2 regions of the Phyllobacterium sp. MT110 genome follow, and region 2 is predicted to be linked to the other one. Evidence: predicted binding sites of a transcription regulator. Region 2 holds the regulator's gene; the other holds the start of a gene.

Region 1 (7,924 bases), on a different contig from region 2:
GCATTGTTCGCCGTGACCTCGATGAAATAGCCGAGCACATTGTTGTGCTTGATCTTGAGCGAGCGGATGCCGGTCAGATCCATGTAATCGGCCTGGAGACCGGCAATGATGCGGCGGGAGTGGTCGCGCAAGGCGCGCATCTCATCAAGTTCCGCATTGTATCCAGGTCGGACGAAACCGCCGTCGCGCTTCAGCAGAGGCAGTTCGTCGTCCAGCGCCCGGTCAAGGTGAGCGGCATAGTCGTGGGGCAGGCCGCCAAGGCAATCCCGAACGGCGGAGAGTTCAGCGAGAAGCACTTCCCTGCCCAGGAAAGAAGCGATTTGGGCGGCAGCCTCGAGTCCGCGCGCGAGTGCGCCAAGATCGCGCGGACCGCCGCGCCCGACGGCAAGGCGCGACAGGGCGCGGGGCATGTCCGGTACGCCCTTCAAAGCTTCGCGGGTCAGATCGGCGAGGGATTGTCCGGCGAGAAAGCAGGAGACGGAATCGAGCCGCTCCGCAATGGCGGCGGAATTTGTCAGCGGCGAGGTCAGTCGCTCGGCCAACAGCCGGGCGCCGCCGCCGGTAACCGTGCGGTCAATGGATTTGAGCAGGCTGCCGTCGCGATTGCCCGACAAGGTGCGCAGCATTTCCAGATTGGCTCGGGTGGCCGGGTCGATGAAAAGCGTGGAGCCTTCCGATTCCCGCTCCGGCCGCATCAGCGGCGGTCGTTCCGAAATCTGCGTCTTTTCCACATAGGCGATGGCGCCCGATATGGCTGACAGTTCGGCGCGCGAAAAATGTCCGAAGCCGTCGAGCGTGGCCACGTCGAAATAGCGCTGTATGCGGTTTTCCGCCGTGGCGCTGTCGAAAAGGCTTGGCGGCTGCGGGCTGACCGAGCGCCCGACGACATCGAATGTCGGGCGCAGGTCCGGATCGTGAAACACCGGATCGGCAACGATCAGTTCGCGCGGATCGACGCGCAGAATATCGGCAAGCAGCCGCGACGGATCGGTTTCGCTGACCCGGAACGTGCCGGTGGAAATATCGATCCAGGCGAGGGCAAACTGGCCCTGCGCTGCGCCTTTCACCCGGCCCAGCGTCATGAGATAGTTGGCTTCGGAGGGATCGAGCAGCTTTTCCTCTGTGAGCGTGCCGGGGGTGACCAGCCGCACGACATCGCGCTTCACCACGGATTTCGATCCGCGCTTGCGCGCTTCAGCCGGGTCTTCCACCTGTTCGCACACCGCAACCCGGAAGCCGCGCATGATGAGCTTCTGCAGATAGTCGTCCGCCGCATGCACCGGTACGCCGCACATCGGGATATCCTCGCCCAGATGCTTGCCGCGCTTGGTCAGCGTGATCCCGAGCGCGCGGGACGCGGCTATGGCATCGTCGAAGAACAGCTCGTAGAAATCGCCCATCCGGTAAAACAGCAGGCTGTCCGGATTGGTCGCTTTGATCTCGATATACTGCTCCATCATCGGCGTTGGGCGCGCCGAGCTGTCAGCCTCATAGGATGGTGTTTCCGCAGTGAATGGCATGTCGGCCAAGACGTTCTCCTGATTTTGACCGATTCCGATCAGAAGACCAATCTATGCGCTATCGGGAACTTTACACACCGTGCAGGCGCATCATCGGCGGTTTTCTCCACAGATGATGTTCGTCCTGCAGGAGGCGAAAGTGGAATTTCAGTCGAAACGCTTGGCGTTCGAGATGTAATGGCTGACGTAGCGGGTGGAAATGCGGCTGACCGGCAGAATGATCAGTACATCGGTCGTGCCGAAATCATGATCCACCACCGCACCGTCACCGATCATGGCACCAAGGCGCAGATAGCCCTTGATCAATGGCGGCATGGCGAACAGGGCAACCTTCGGATTGACCGCTTCGCTGGGAACGAGGTCCATCGGCTGATACAGCGACGGCAGGGCCTGGACATCCCAGTCCGGCGTTGCGCGGCAGTTGTGATGCAGGAACGACAGCGGCAGAGCATGCGCCGCCGGCACCGTTCCCTGGAAGGATGCGCAGCCGAACATCACGTCGATGGAGTGATACCGGCAATAGCTCCAGATGCCCTGCCACAGCAGTTCGACCGTGCGCTTTGAGCGGTATTCCGGCAAAACACAGGACCGGCCGAGCTCAAGGAAATGCATCTGCGGCTTGGCAGCGACCAGACTGTCGATCGTATATTCGCTAGCCGAGTAAAAACCGCCTGTTTTGTGGGCAACTTCCGAGCGCATCAGCCGGTAGGTGCCGACGATCTGCTTGTGCTTGGGGCCAATGATCGAGGTATCATAAACCAGGAGGTGATCGCATACGGGATCGAAACGGTCTGCGTCGCGTTGTTCCAGGGTCGCCGAGCCCTTGGCGCCGAGTTCATCGAAAAATACCTTGAAACGCAGCTGCTGGGCAGAGACGATTTCGGCTTCGGTTTGCGCAAGGCAAACTTCCATCGTCCCAATGCGTCCAAGCACCGCGACAAGGTGTGGCGCCGTAAACGGCGAGGGTGTTGAATCAACCTGCGACATCGTGTGCTGATCTTTAAAGATAGACGCAGGTTCAAGCAAGGCGAAGCTCATAACGATTCGCTCTCATCATGGTTGATCGGCAATCACTAGATGCTTGAATACAACAATTGGATGACGGGCACATGACGCGGGAGACACCGCAGATGCTGGGTTTTCCTCAGTTTCCCCCAGCTTGCCCCTTTGGTGTCTTGCGCTCGCGCAGCCAGACAAAAATTTCTTCAAGCACGACCAGTGCGGCGCCGACGGAAATGTAGGCATCGGCCAGATTGAAGACGGCAAATGACCATGACGGCAGATGGAAAAGAATATAATCAACGACATAGCCAAGCAGGCTGCGGTCGATCAGATTGCCGATGGCACCACCGATGATCAGCGCAAAGCCGATGCGCGAGATCCAGCGTGCCGGTACGGTGCTCCACCAGAGATAGCTGACAAAGGCGATGACGACGACGGTCAAGCCGATCAGGGCAAGGTCGTGCATGCCGCTGAGCATCGAAAATGCAATGCCATTATTGTGAACACGAAAAAGCGCCAGAAATGGCAGCAGATCGATCTGCTGCTGATAGTCCATGCCGGTCTCGACGAGATATTTGACGATCTGGTCGCTCGCCACGGCAAGCACCACAATCGCCAGCAGGCCGAAGAAGGATTTGCTTTTCATGGGGGTTATTTATCCTGTTTGCCGCCATCGAGTGTCAACGCCTCGCGGCGGATCTCGAACAGCATGACGCCGGTGGCAATGGCGAGATTGAGCGAATCCGCCCGGCCTTCCTGGGGAATGCGGGCCAGCTTGTCACAGGTTGAGGCCAGCGTGTCGGGGAGGCCCTGCTGCTCATTGCCCATCAGCAGAATGACCGGCTTGCCCTTGTAGGGAATCGTCCGGTAGTCGACGGCGCCCTTGAGGTGCGTGCCGACGATCAGTCCCGAAAATCCCTTTCGCCAGGAAAGGAATTCCGTTTCGTTCGTGCGTATCAGCGGGACGGCAAAGACCGAACCCATTGTAGCGCGCACGGTTTCGAGCGAAAACGGATCCGTGGTGTCGCCGATCAGGATGATACCCTTGGCGCCTGCCGCATCGGCTGTCCGGATGATGGTGCCGAGATTGCCCGGATCGCGCACCCGGTCGAGCGCGACGTAAACATCGTTGCCCTGCGGTCGGGTGGCTGACAGGGGCTGCAGCTGCTGCTCGAACACGCCGACGACCATTTGCGGATTGTCGCGCCGGGTGATGGCGGAAATCACCTTCTCGTTGACCTCGAGCACGTCACCGCCCTTGGCAATCGTGCGGGCTGCGACCTGCTCGACAAGGGAATTGCCCTTGCCGGCCTTGGAATAGACAAGCGTCTTGATGGTCCAGCCGAGATCGAGCGCGTCGATGACGAGTTTCAGGCCTTCGGCCAGAAACACACCCTGCTGGTCGCGGAACTTCTTCAGCGCCAAGGATCGCAGATCCTTGACGATCGGGTTGGTCAGGCTGGTGACTTCCTTGACCTTGCCGGGCCGCGCGATGGAGCTGCCGTGCTGGCGGTCGTCATGTCTGGTCATTTGGCACCCCAGCGGCTGAACAGGGACGTGGAAAGGGCGCGCCCGGAAGACCGTTCGCGCAGGATCAGTTCGCCGGACTGCACTTCGCCGCCAAGACCGGTAAAGGCATCGCGCATCAGCTCGTGAATGGCAAAGAACGATGCGCGGATGGAATAGGCGGTCAACACCACACCGAGCGGATTGGGCGTCAGGATCGACCGGCATAAATCGACCATATCGGGCAGATTGTCGAAGAGCTGCCAGACCTCGCCGTTCGGGCCGCGGCCATAGGCGGGCGGATCGAGCAGGATGATGTCATAACCGCTGCCGCGCCGCTCTTCGCGGGCGACGAACTTCATAGCATCCTCGCAAATCCAGCGGATGGGCTTGCCGGAAAGTCCGGCCATTTCCTGGTTTTCGCGGGCCCAGACGATTGCCTTCTTGGACGCATCGACATGGGTCACCTCCGCGCCCGCACGGGCGGCAACGAGCGAGGCGACGCCGGTATAGCCGAAAAGATTGAGCACCTTCACCGGGCGCTTTGCACCGCGAATGAGGCTGTCCATATGCGACCAGTGCGTTCCCTGTTCGGGAAACACGCCCACATGCCGGAAGGAGGTGAAGCGGCCGAAGAAGGGAATGCCCTCATAGGCAAGCGGCCAGGTTTCGCCGAGCGGCACCTTGGGGAAATGCCAGCGTCCGACGCCTTCCTCATCCGTATTGCCGGTAAAGATCGCGTCAGCCTTGTCCCACTCGGCCTTGTTCCAGGCCGGGAGCCAGATGGCCTGGCCTTCGGGGCGGATGATCCGGTAGGGACCATATTGTTCGAGCTTGAGGCCGTTGCCGCTGTCGAGCAGGGCGTAATCATCGGAGGGCAGCGTTTCGAGGATCAGGCCGGTCTTTTCTGTCGGGCGCGGACCGGTATGGCGGGTCAGGACCCGCTTGGGCAGCGGTTCGGAACGGGGCGCTGCCTTGACGCGCGCATCATTGTCCGCCGGGGCAGAGGTTTTGGCAAATTGCGGGCGGGGTTTTGTCGCCTGCTGCCTGTGCGGCGCAGCTTTCGGTCCCGCGCCTTTCGGGCCGGTGCCCTTGGCCTTCCTGATTTTTCCGCCAGACGATTTCAAACCGTTATGCCCTCATATGCCCTTGGCCATCGTTCAATGGTGGTTTCCTATGCCAAGATGAGGAAAGGCGAAAGCAAAAACACTCAGGCAGAGGCTGCAATCGCCTTTTCATAGACCAGAATACCGGCGGCAAGGTCTTCCAGCGCAGCGCCGACCGACTTGAACAGGGTGATTTCATCGGGCGACTGACGCCCTTTCACCGTTCCGCGGGTGAGATCGAACAGATCGCCGATCACATGGCTGTCGCCGATGACGCCCGCCTTGATCGGCTGGACGAGGTCGCCGCCTTCCTTCAGCGCGCCTTCCCTCGTGTCGACAAACACCCGCGCGCGCTTGACGCACTCATCGTCGCTTTCCCGCATGGCGGGGGTAAAGGCTCCGATAAGATCGACATGCGCGCCCTTCTTCAGATGCCTGCCGAGAATGAGCGGTTCGGTCGACAGCGTGCCAGCGGCGATAATATCGGCATCGGCGATGGCCGCATCCTTGTCGGTGACCGCCTTGGCGTTGAACCCGTCAGCGACGAGATCCGCCGCCACTTTGCGCGCATTGTCGATGCTGCGGTTCCAGATGGAAATCTCGCGGATCGGTCTGACAGAGCTGTGCGCGCGGGCAAGAAAGCCCGAGAGCGCGCCGGCGCCAAGGATAACCAGTTTGGATGCATCTTCGCGGGCGAGATAGCGGGCGGCAAGGGCGGAAGCGCCTGCGGTGCGCCATATGGTCAAACGCTGGCCATCGATCAGGGCCTTGGGTTCCCCGGTCTTGCCGTCGAGCAGCAGATAGACGCCCATGACGGCCGGTTTGGCAATGGCCCCATTGTCAGGCGATACCGTGACGATCTTGACGCCCATATAGCCCTTCGACGAATCGCCGAGCGCATCGAAGTCCGACCAGGCCGGCATCAGCAGAAGCGTCGATGCGGCGCCATCGGGGCGATCAACCGTGTGATGGTGGCGCACGGGCTGGATAACGCCCTGACGGAACGCCGTTTCAATGGCGTTGATCATGTCCGGCCAGTTCAACAGCCCGTCGACGTCAGCCGGAGAGACCAGTTTCATTGCAAATCCTTGAAAATATGCTGCTTAGTGCAGAGAGGGAAGGTTGGGCGTGGACTGCGTGGCCGCCGATTTCCGCGCTTCCATGCGCAGGAGTTCGGTCTCCTGCTTGCGCTGGCGCGCCAGTTTGCGGTGCCGGCCCTGGTTGATCCAGGTGGCGAAACTGCCAAGGATCAGCCCGACGAAGAGAGCGAGAAACAGCCAGACGAAGAGGGGTGCGGCATAGGACAGGCCGGGATTGCCCGGATTGAACGGATCGATCGTAAAGGTCACCAGCCCGCGATTGGCCACCGACAGTGCAATCAGGATCACTGCCAGCGGCACGAGAATGAGGACGACAACGACGCGATTGATCATATCTCTCTCCAGGGTAACAGCACTTCACGTATCATCAGGCTATGAAGCTGCCCCAGCTTGTTGCTGCATTCAGTCGGCGTTCAGCCGGTCGCGCAGCTCTTTGCCGGTCTTGAAGAATGGCACCCACTTTTCCTCGACCTCGACGCTGTCGCCGGTGCGGGGATTGCGACCGCTGCGGGCGGGGCGGTTTTTCACCGAGAATGCACCGAAGCCACGAAGCTCGACCCGATTCCCTTCCGCAAGAGCGTCGGTGATCTCGTCGAAAATGGCGCCGACGATATTCTCGACATCGCGTTGAAACAGGTGCGGATTGCGGTTGGCAATGATCTGGACGAGCTCTGATTTGATCACGGCATAATCCCCTTCTGGTTCAAGTTCAAATGACACGGCCATTATGACTATGTCACTGATCCTGTAAGCTTAAATATTCTATTGCGCCCCTACGGGCCTGCCGTCAACGTGCCAAACAGAAACGAGCCCGTCAAGGAAGATGCGATCTCCGGTCAAATCGCGCAGCAACCCGGTGCTTTCCTGCGGAATACCGAGATATTGTGCCAGCATTTTCAGCGCGGATTGGGATAGAAACGAGCTGAAGGTTGTCTTTTGTGCGGGTTTCCATTCGATGACGGGCAATTTCTCGTCAACGCCCTTGGTTTTCAGCCAGGCAATCGACTTGTCTTCCCCGCCAAGTTCGTCGATGAGTTTGTTGGCCAGCGCCTGTCTGCCGGTGAAGACCGATCCGTCTGCCAGCGCAAGCGTCTGTTCGCGGGTAAAATTGCGCCGTTCCTGAACGATTCCGACGAACCAGTCATAGGAATCCATGATCATGCGATGGATCATGGCCTTGGCTTCGTCGCTGGCGGGGTTGAAAAAGTTCGGTTCGGCTTTCAGCGGACTGGATTTGATTGTCTCCACCTTGACGCCGACCTTCGTCAGCAGTTCGGAAATATCGGGATACTGGAACAGCACGCCGATCGATCCGACGATGGAGGACTGGCGTGCGACAATATGATCCGAACCGCTGGCAATCATGTAGCCTGCCGAGGCCGCCAATGTTCCGACCTGCGCAACAACGGGCTTTTTCGCGGCAATCTTGCGCACGGCTTCATAGATGGCTTCGCCGCCCGCCGTGGTGCCGCCCGGTGAATCCACCGAAAGAATGACGCCCTTCACAGCGGTGGAATCGGCGACTTCGCCCAGACGCTTGATGAGCTCGTCATTCTCGAAAATCGTGCCTTCAACACGGATTTTGGCGATATGCGCTGCGGTTTTGCCGGAAAGACGGTCGGAACCGGAGAGAAATCCGTAAAGCCCGATCAGGGCGAGCGCGACAACCAGAAGGGAAAGCACACGCCAG
Region 2 (7,924 bases):
GAGCGGGCCTTTGTCGAGCGCACATCGGGCGCTATCATCGTGCTGCTTCTGTTTCTTGCAGTCATGAACATCGGAGCCATCATTCTGCGCCGCCGCTTCGAACGGCGCTGGTAGGTAAAACGGGAGCGAACAATGAATCTCATGACAGAACGATCTCTCGAAAAAGCGGTAAACGACAAAATGAGTGCACAGGTCAATACGATCAAAATGCAGGGCAAGGATGTCACCGTTCACTACGGTGAAAAGCAGGCCCTGTTCGGTGTCAGCCTCGATGTGCCGGAAAAGATGGTGACGGCGCTGATCGGCCCGTCCGGTTGCGGCAAGTCGACCTTCCTGCGCTCGCTCAACCGCATGAACGACACGATCGAAGGCTGCAAGATCGGCGGCAAGATCACGCTCGATGACGAGGATATCTACAATCCGAAGATCGACGTGGTCGAGCTGCGCGCCCGCGTCGGCATGGTTTTCCAGAAACCCAATCCGTTCCCGAAGTCCATTTTCGAGAATGTGGCCTATGGCCCGCGCATCCATGGTCTTGCCAAGAACCGGCACGAGCTGGAGGAAATCGTCGAGAAGAGCCTGCGCCGCGCCAGCCTGTTCGACGAAGTGAAGGACCGCCTGCATGAAGCCGGTACCGGCCTTTCCGGCGGCCAGCAGCAGCGCCTGTGCATCGCCCGCGCCATTGCCGTCAGCCCGGAAGTCATCCTGATGGACGAACCCTGCTCGGCGCTCGATCCGATTGCCACGGCAAAGGTCGAGGAACTGATCGACGAACTGCGCCAGAACTACACCATCGTCATCGTCACCCATTCGATGCAGCAGGCGGCCCGCGTTTCGCAGCGCACCGCCATGTTCCATCTCGGAAACCTCGTCGAGGTGGGCGATACGGAAATGATGTTCACCAATCCGACGGAAAAGCGCACGCAGGACTACATCACCGGACGCTTCGGCTAATCACGGGAAACAGGGATAAGAATATGACCGAGTCGCAGCATACCGTCCGTTCCTATGACGACGAACTGAAGTTCCTGACGCACAAGATCGCCGAAATGGGCGGCCATGCCGAACGCATGGTCGAACAGGCCGTCACCGCCATGGTGAACTCCGACAACGCGCTGGCCCAGCGCGTCATTTCGGACGATCTCATCCTCGATGCCGGACAGCGCGAGATCGACGAGAAGGCCATCACCATCATCGGCAAGCGCCAGCCCATGGCGATCGATCTGCGTGAAATCATCGGCGCCATCCGCATTTCCTCCGACCTTGAACGGGTCGGCGATCTCGGCAAGAACATCGCCAAGCGCGTTGTCGCCGTCACCGATACGCGTCAGACGCTGTCCGTCTATCGCGGCCTGCAGACCATCGCGGAACTCGCCCTGACGCAGCTCAAGGACGTGCTCGACGCCTATGCGACACGCTCGGTGCAGCAGGTCAACATCGTGCGCGAGCGCGATGACGAAATCGATGCGCTGTACACATCGCTGTTCCGCGAACTTCTGACCTACATGATGGAAGACCCGCGCAACATCTCCGCCTGCACGCACCTTCTCTTCTGCGCCAAGAATATCGAGCGCATCGGAGACCATGCGACGAACATTGCTGAAACGGTCTACTACATCGTGACGGGTGCCCAGCTTCCGGCCGAACGGCCCAAGGAAGACCAGACCCACAGCATCATCGTCGATGAAGCCAGACAGCCTTAATTAGGATTCCAGCAATGGCGATCGCTCCCAAAATCACTGTTGTCGAAGACGAGGAAGCGCTCAGCGTCCTTCTCCGGTACAATCTTGAAGCCGAAGGCTATGTCGTCGAGACAATCGCACGCGGTGACGAGGCGGAAATTGCGCTGCGTGAAAAAGTGCCGGATCTGCTCATTCTCGACTGGATGCTGCCGGGCCTTTCCGGCATCGAACTCTGCCGCCGCCTGCGGGCGCGGCGCGAGACGGAAATTCTGCCGATCATCATGCTGACGGCGCGCGGCGAAGAGAGCGAGCGGGTGCGCGGCCTTGCCACCGGCGCCGATGACTACATGGTCAAGCCGTTCTCCACCCCGGAACTGCTCGCCCGCATCAAGGCCATGCTGCGCCGGGTCAATCCGAGCCTGCTGTCGCATGTGCTCAGCTTCGGCGATCTGAAGCTCGACCGCGAACAGCACCGCGTGTTCCGCAAGGAGCGCGAGTTGAAGCTCGGGCCGACCGAATTCCGCCTGCTGGAATTCCTGATGCAGTCCCCCGGCCGGGTGTTCTCGCGCGGCCAGCTGCTGGACAATGTCTGGGGCGCCGACATCTATGTGGACGACCGTACCGTCGACGTGCATGTCGGGCGGCTGCGCAAGGCCATCAATATCGGCCGCTCGATCGATCCGATCCGCACCGTGCGCGGTGCGGGGTACTCGTTCGGGTAGTCAGTGCCTGCGCGAGAGTTCGCGCGTCGCCCCCTCGATGCCCGCCAGGGTCATGGGATACATGCGATGCGCGAAAATCTTGCGGATCATCGCCGTCGAGGCGGTGTAGTCCCAGTATTGTTCCTTTGACGGATTGAGCCAGGCGGCGTTCTTCCAGTGGTCGAGCACCCGGCCGAGCCAGACCGCGCCCGCCTCCTGGTTCCAGTGTTCGACCGAGCCGCCCGCATGGGAAACCTCGTAGGGCGCCATGGCGGCATCCCCGACGAAGATGACCTTGTAGTCCGGTCCGTATTTGTGGATGAGATCGAGTGTCGGTATGCGTTCCGCATGGCGGCGGCGGTTGTCCTTCCACACACCCTCGTAAAGGCAATTGTGGAAGTAGAAATATTCCATGTGCTTGAATTCCGAGCGGACGGCGGAGAACAGTTCCTCGGCGATCCGGATATGCTCGTCCATGGAGCCGCCCACATCGAAGAACATCAGCAGCTTGACATGATTGCGCCGTTCGGGCCGCGTCTGCACGTCGAGATAGCCGTGTTCGGCGGTTGACCTGATGGTGCCCGACAGGTCGAGCTCGTCATCGGCGCCTTCGCGCACCCAGCGCCGCAGCCGTTTGAGGGCAACCTTGATGTTGCGGGTGCCCAGCTCGACGCTGTCGTCAAAATTCCTGAATTCACGCTTGTCCCAGACCTTGACCGCCCGGCGGTTGCGGCTCTCGTCCTGGCCGATGCGCACGCCTTCGGGATTGTAGCCATAGGCACCGAAGGGTGAGGTTCCGGCCGTGCCGATCCACTTCGAGCCGCCCTGATGCCGGCCCTTCTGCTCCTCAAGCCGCTGGCGCAGGGTTTCCATCAGCTTGTCGAAACCGCCCAGCGCCTCGATCAGCTTCTTCTCTTCTTCGGTGAGGTGCTTTTCGGCGAGCCGGCGCAACCATTCCTCGGGCAGATTGGCAATGTCGACACCGCTCTCGCCGCCGAGCAGCTCCAGCCCCTTGAACACGTGGCCGAAGACCTGATCGAAGCGGTCGAGATGGCGCTCGTCCTTCACCAGGGCGGAACGGGCGAGATAGTAGAACCCTTCGACATCATAGGTCACCAGCCCCGCATCCAGCCCCTCAAGCAGCGTCAGATATTCCCGCAGCGATACGGGAATCTTGGCCGCCTTGAGCTCAAGGAAGAAGGGGAGGAACATTGTGGGATCCCTTTATTGAATGCGATGAACGATGCCGGTTCTCTCGATGGGGTGAAACATGAGCGCCATTTATCCCTGCCTCCTCGCCATGAAGGCCAGCCGCTCGAACAGATGCACGTCCTGCTCGTTCTTCAGCAGGGCGCCGTGCAGTTTCGGCAAGGCGTTCTTCGGGTCGGCGCGCAAATCTTCCGGGGCGATGTCGTCGGCAACCAGCAGCCGGATCCAGTCCAGCGCTTCGGAGGTCGACGGCTTCTTCTTCAGGCCGGGCACATCGCGGATCTCGTAGAACTGGGTGAGGGCGGCGCGCACGAGGTTCTGCTTGATGCCGGGATAATGCACCTCGACGATCCGGGTCAGCGTCTCGACATCCGGGAAGCGGATATAGTGGAAGAAGCAGCGGCGCAGAAAGGCGTCGGGCAGTTCCTTCTCGTTGTTGGAGGTGATGATGACGATCGGCCGGTGTATGGCGCGGATCGTTTCGCCGGTTTCGTAGACGTGAAATTCGTTGCGGTCGAGCTCCTGCAGGAGATCGTTCGGGAACTCGATATCCGCCTTGTCGATCTCGTCGATCAGCAGCACGACTTTCCTGTCGGTCGTAAAGGCATGCCACAGCTTGCCGGGCTTGATGTAATTGGCGATGTCGTTGAACTTGGCATCGCCGAGCTGCGAATCGCGCAGGCGGCTGACGGCATCATATTCGTAAAGGCCCTGCTGCGCCTTGGTGGTGGATTTGACGTTCCATTCGACCAGTTCCAGATCGAGCGCCGCCGCGATCTGCCGGGCAAGCTCGGTCTTGCCGGTGCCGGGCTCGCCCTTGACCAGCAGTGGCCGTTCAAGCGCAATCGCCGCATTGACCGCCACCATCAGATCCTTGTCGGCCACATAGGCCGCTGTACCTTCAAACCGCATCGCATTCCCTTTCGTGATCGACAAAGATTAAGGGGCGTGCCGGAGGAGGGCAAGAGCCGTCCGGGAATGCGGCGATATGGTTTTCCCGTTGCCACGCCCGCAATTGCGTCTGGCTGTTGAAAGGTGGGAAAGACGGGCGGTCCCTGGAACGCGGGTCTTGGGTATGTGGTATGCAATGCTTGCGATCCTGGGGACCACCCGCCCCGGCGTTTTTGAGGTTTTTGCCCAATGGTCCACCACCGGGCCAAACCTCCCCGGCCGCACAGGTTTCCTCCCTGTGAAGCCGAAGCGCCGATCCTTTCCCGACTTTCGAAAGTTTCCGGAAGCATTCCCGCCGGAAAGGACACGAGAAGAATAAGCGAGGATGGGAGAACGTGGATAAGTTGATGTGATTTTTTGTGATGGGGGTCTTTCACCCCCCTCTGTCCGGCAGCCCAGAGGGGGGTGCCCCACGCCTCCACAATGATTATGCGACAAAGATTGTGCGGGGAGGGAAAATCGTTTGCCGCGCACTGGTGCAATGCCTGCATCCGTCCTATATTCGGATCGGCGCTCTGCGCTTCTCGACAGGAGAGACATATTCCCCGGGGCCTTAATGATCCCTTAGGGAGCTGTCCCTGAGGAGGCCCGTGGGCTTCTTCACACGGCACCCACCTACTTTGTAGGTTCCCGGGATCGACTTCTCCATCGGTTGTGTGGACGCCACTTTTGTTTCATCCCGAGCCGGTTCGCATGCCGGCGCCCCATGAAATCAAGCCCGTGCAGCACCACTCCCCCATCAAAGAGCTGAAGAAGAAACTGCGCCTGGAGGCCCTTGGCCGCCGCGATGCGCTGACGACGGAATTCCGCATCGAAGCCTCGATGCGCATTGCCGATTTCGGCCTGGCGGCGCTTGCCGTCGATGCGGGCACCATTGTTTCGGGCTTCTGGCCGATCCGCTCGGAGGTGGATCTGCGCCCGCTGCTTTTCGGCCTGCGCGAGCGTGGTGCACGGCTTTGCCTGCCTGCCATCATCGACAAGCAGACGATCCTTTTCCGTGAACTGGTGCGCGGTGCGCCGATGATCGATACGGGCTTCGGCACGGCGGGGCCGCCGCACGACGCTGCCGTGCTCGATCCATCCTTCATGCTGGTGCCGCTGGCGGCCTTCGATGTCAGGGGGCACCGCATCGGCTATGGTGCGGGCTACTATGACCGGGCCATCGCGCATCTGCAGATCAAGGGCGTGAACCCGCGCCTGATCGGCGTGGCGTTTGACTGCCAGCAGGTTGAAACCGTACCCGATGAGCCGCATGATGTGCCGCTTGAGGCGATCCTGACGGAAAGCGGGTTGCGCCGCTTCGGCTAGACAGATAAATCGATCATTTCAGGCCCCGGCAAGGACCGGGCTCTCTTTCAGGATGTGCGCGTGAGATTACTGTTTCTTGGGGATATGGTGGGGCGTTCGGGCCGGACGGCGGTCTATGAGCAATTGCCGGGACTGATATCCGACCTGAAGCTCGATTTCGTCATCGTCAACGGCGAGAACGCGGCGGGCGGCTTCGGCATCACCGAGGAAATCTTTCACGACACGATCAATGCCGGAGCCGATGTGGTCACGACAGGCAATCACGTCTGGGACCAGCGGGAAGCACTGGTTTTCGCCTCGCGCGAACAGCGGTTCCTGCGCCCGGCGAATTTCCCGCTTGGCACGGCCGGCAAGGGCTCCGGCGTGTTTCTCGCCAAGAACGGCGCGCGCGTGCTTGTGTCCAACATCATGGGCCGCGTCTTCATGCATCCGGATCTGCATGACCCCTTCACCATCGGCGAGGAGATTCTCGCCGCCTGTCCGCTCGGCGAACAGGCCGATGCCGTGGTGTTCGACTTCCATGCGGAAGCCACCAGCGAAAAGCAGTGTTTTGGCCATTTCGTCGATGGCCGCGCCAGCCTCGTCGTCGGCACGCACACCCACGTGCCGACCGCCGATGCGCAGATTCTCAACGGCGGCACCGCCTATATGTCCGACGCCGGCATGTGCGGCGATTACGATTCATCGCTCGGCATGGACAAGGAAGAACCGCTGAACCGCTTTCTGTCGAAGGTGCCGAAAGGCCGGTTTGAAGCCGCCAGCGGCAAGGCGACGATCTGCGGTGTCGGCGTCGATATTTCCGACCGCACCGGGCTTGCCGAAAGGATTTCTCCCCTGCGCATTGGCCCGCGGCTGGAAGAAACCATTCCCGCCTTCTGGAAATAACTCGATACAACCCGGCGCAACCAATCACGCCCGATTCTGTAACACCCGTTTGAGGATAGACCTTCCATGACCCAGACTGCATTTCCCACCGCTTTCGTCCCGCTGAGGCTGGCGGACCGCTCCATTGCCTTCAAGGCTCTGGCCGTTCTGATCGGCACGGCCTTCCTTGCCGTCAGCTCGTGGATCGAAGTGCCGATGTTTCCCGTGCCCGTCACCATGCAGACATTTGCCGTGACGATGGTCGGCGCGCTTTACGGCTGGCGTCTGGGCGGCCTGACCGTGCTTGCCTGGCTGGGTGAAGCGATGATCGGCATGCCGGTTCTGGCCGGCGGCGCCGGCGGGTTCCTCTATTTCGCCGGACCGACCGCCGGTTACCTCGCGGCCTTCCCGGTCGTTGCCGCCGCCGTCGGCTTCCTGGCGGAACGCGGCCTGACGCGCAACCCGTTCGTATCGGCTGCGGTCATGCTGTTCGGCAACCTGCTTTGCCTCGCCCTCGGCGCCTCGTGGCTGGCGCATCTCTTCGGTTTCGAAGCGGCCTGGGCTTCCGGCGTTGCGCCGTTCCTGATCGGTGCCGTGCTGAAGTCGGCCCTGGCTGCGGCTGCGATCGAAATGCTCCGCCGTTCGGGCATCGCAGCGCGCCTGTTTTGACCATCCGCCAGCGTGCACATCATCTTCTGTGCACGCTGATTGCTATCGGCAAAGGCCATACACCGGCCTTTGCCGGCAATGACGATAAAATCGTCGCGCCGCTGTTTCCAAAGCCGGCTATGGCGATACACGGCTGCAACTTCCCCCATTGTGATCGCGCGGGTGCTGGACGAGACGCCGGTTTTTACCTATAAGGGCGCCATTCCAGACGCCTGTTTCCACCTGAACAGCCTGCAGACTTGGTTCGCAGGCTTCCGAGGGAAACGGCAGAACCATATCTAAGCACGCAGGGGTGCCATGGCAGGCCATTCACAGTTTAAAAACATCATGCACCGCAAAGGGCGTCAGGACGCCGTTCGGTCGAAGATTTTCTCCAAGCTCGGACGCGAAATCACCGTGGCCGCCAAGCAGGGTCTGCCGGACCCGGCGATGAACCCGCGTCTGCGTCTTGCGGTGCAGAACGCGCGCGCCCAGTCGATGCCGAAAGACAACATCGAACGCGCCATCAAGAAGGCCGCGGGCGGCGACGCCGACAATTAC

The links. Region 2 encodes PhoB, which activates phosphate uptake and scavenging genes when phosphate is short. Its sites were predicted from a motif close to TGTCATNNANCTGTCAT; they were not measured.
Region 1: a site for PhoB is predicted at 2,619-2,635, ahead of olsB (l-ornithine N(alpha)-acyltransferase). Genes of this name have one in related genera too.

What each region holds. Positions count from the first base shown of each region.
Region 1 is NZ_JBXAFE010000005.1:111,136-119,059, forward strand. It holds gene mutS (DNA mismatch repair protein MutS) at 1-1,520, opposite strand, end outside; gene olsB (l-ornithine N(alpha)-acyltransferase) at 1,668-2,507, opposite strand; gene lspA (signal peptidase II) at 2,665-3,168, opposite strand; gene AC1Q5O_RS20295 (TrmH family RNA methyltransferase) at 3,174-4,052, opposite strand; gene AC1Q5O_RS20300 (RsmD family RNA methyltransferase) at 4,049-5,155, opposite strand; gene lhpI (bifunctional Delta(1)-pyrroline-2-carboxylate/Delta(1)-piperideine-2-carboxylate reductase) at 5,239-6,213, opposite strand; gene AC1Q5O_RS20310 (LapA family protein) at 6,238-6,567, opposite strand; gene AC1Q5O_RS20315 (integration host factor subunit beta) at 6,637-6,918, opposite strand; gene sppA (signal peptide peptidase SppA) at 6,997-7,924, opposite strand, start outside.
Region 2 is NZ_JBXAFE010000002.1:537,466-545,389, forward strand. It holds gene pstA (phosphate ABC transporter permease PstA) at 1-114, shown strand, start outside; gene pstB (phosphate ABC transporter ATP-binding protein PstB) at 181-954, shown strand; gene phoU (phosphate signaling complex protein PhoU) at 978-1,703, shown strand; gene phoB (phosphate regulon transcriptional regulator PhoB) at 1,718-2,404, shown strand; gene AC1Q5O_RS14250 (vWA domain-containing protein) at 2,405-3,595, opposite strand; gene AC1Q5O_RS14255 (AAA family ATPase) at 3,665-4,504, opposite strand; RNA gene ssrS (6S RNA) at 5,053-5,209, shown strand; gene AC1Q5O_RS14265 (5-formyltetrahydrofolate cyclo-ligase) at 5,237-5,851, shown strand; gene AC1Q5O_RS14270 (TIGR00282 family metallophosphoesterase) at 5,912-6,736, shown strand; gene AC1Q5O_RS14275 (biotin transporter BioY) at 6,803-7,384, shown strand; gene AC1Q5O_RS14280 (YebC/PmpR family DNA-binding transcriptional regulator) at 7,682-7,924, shown strand, end outside.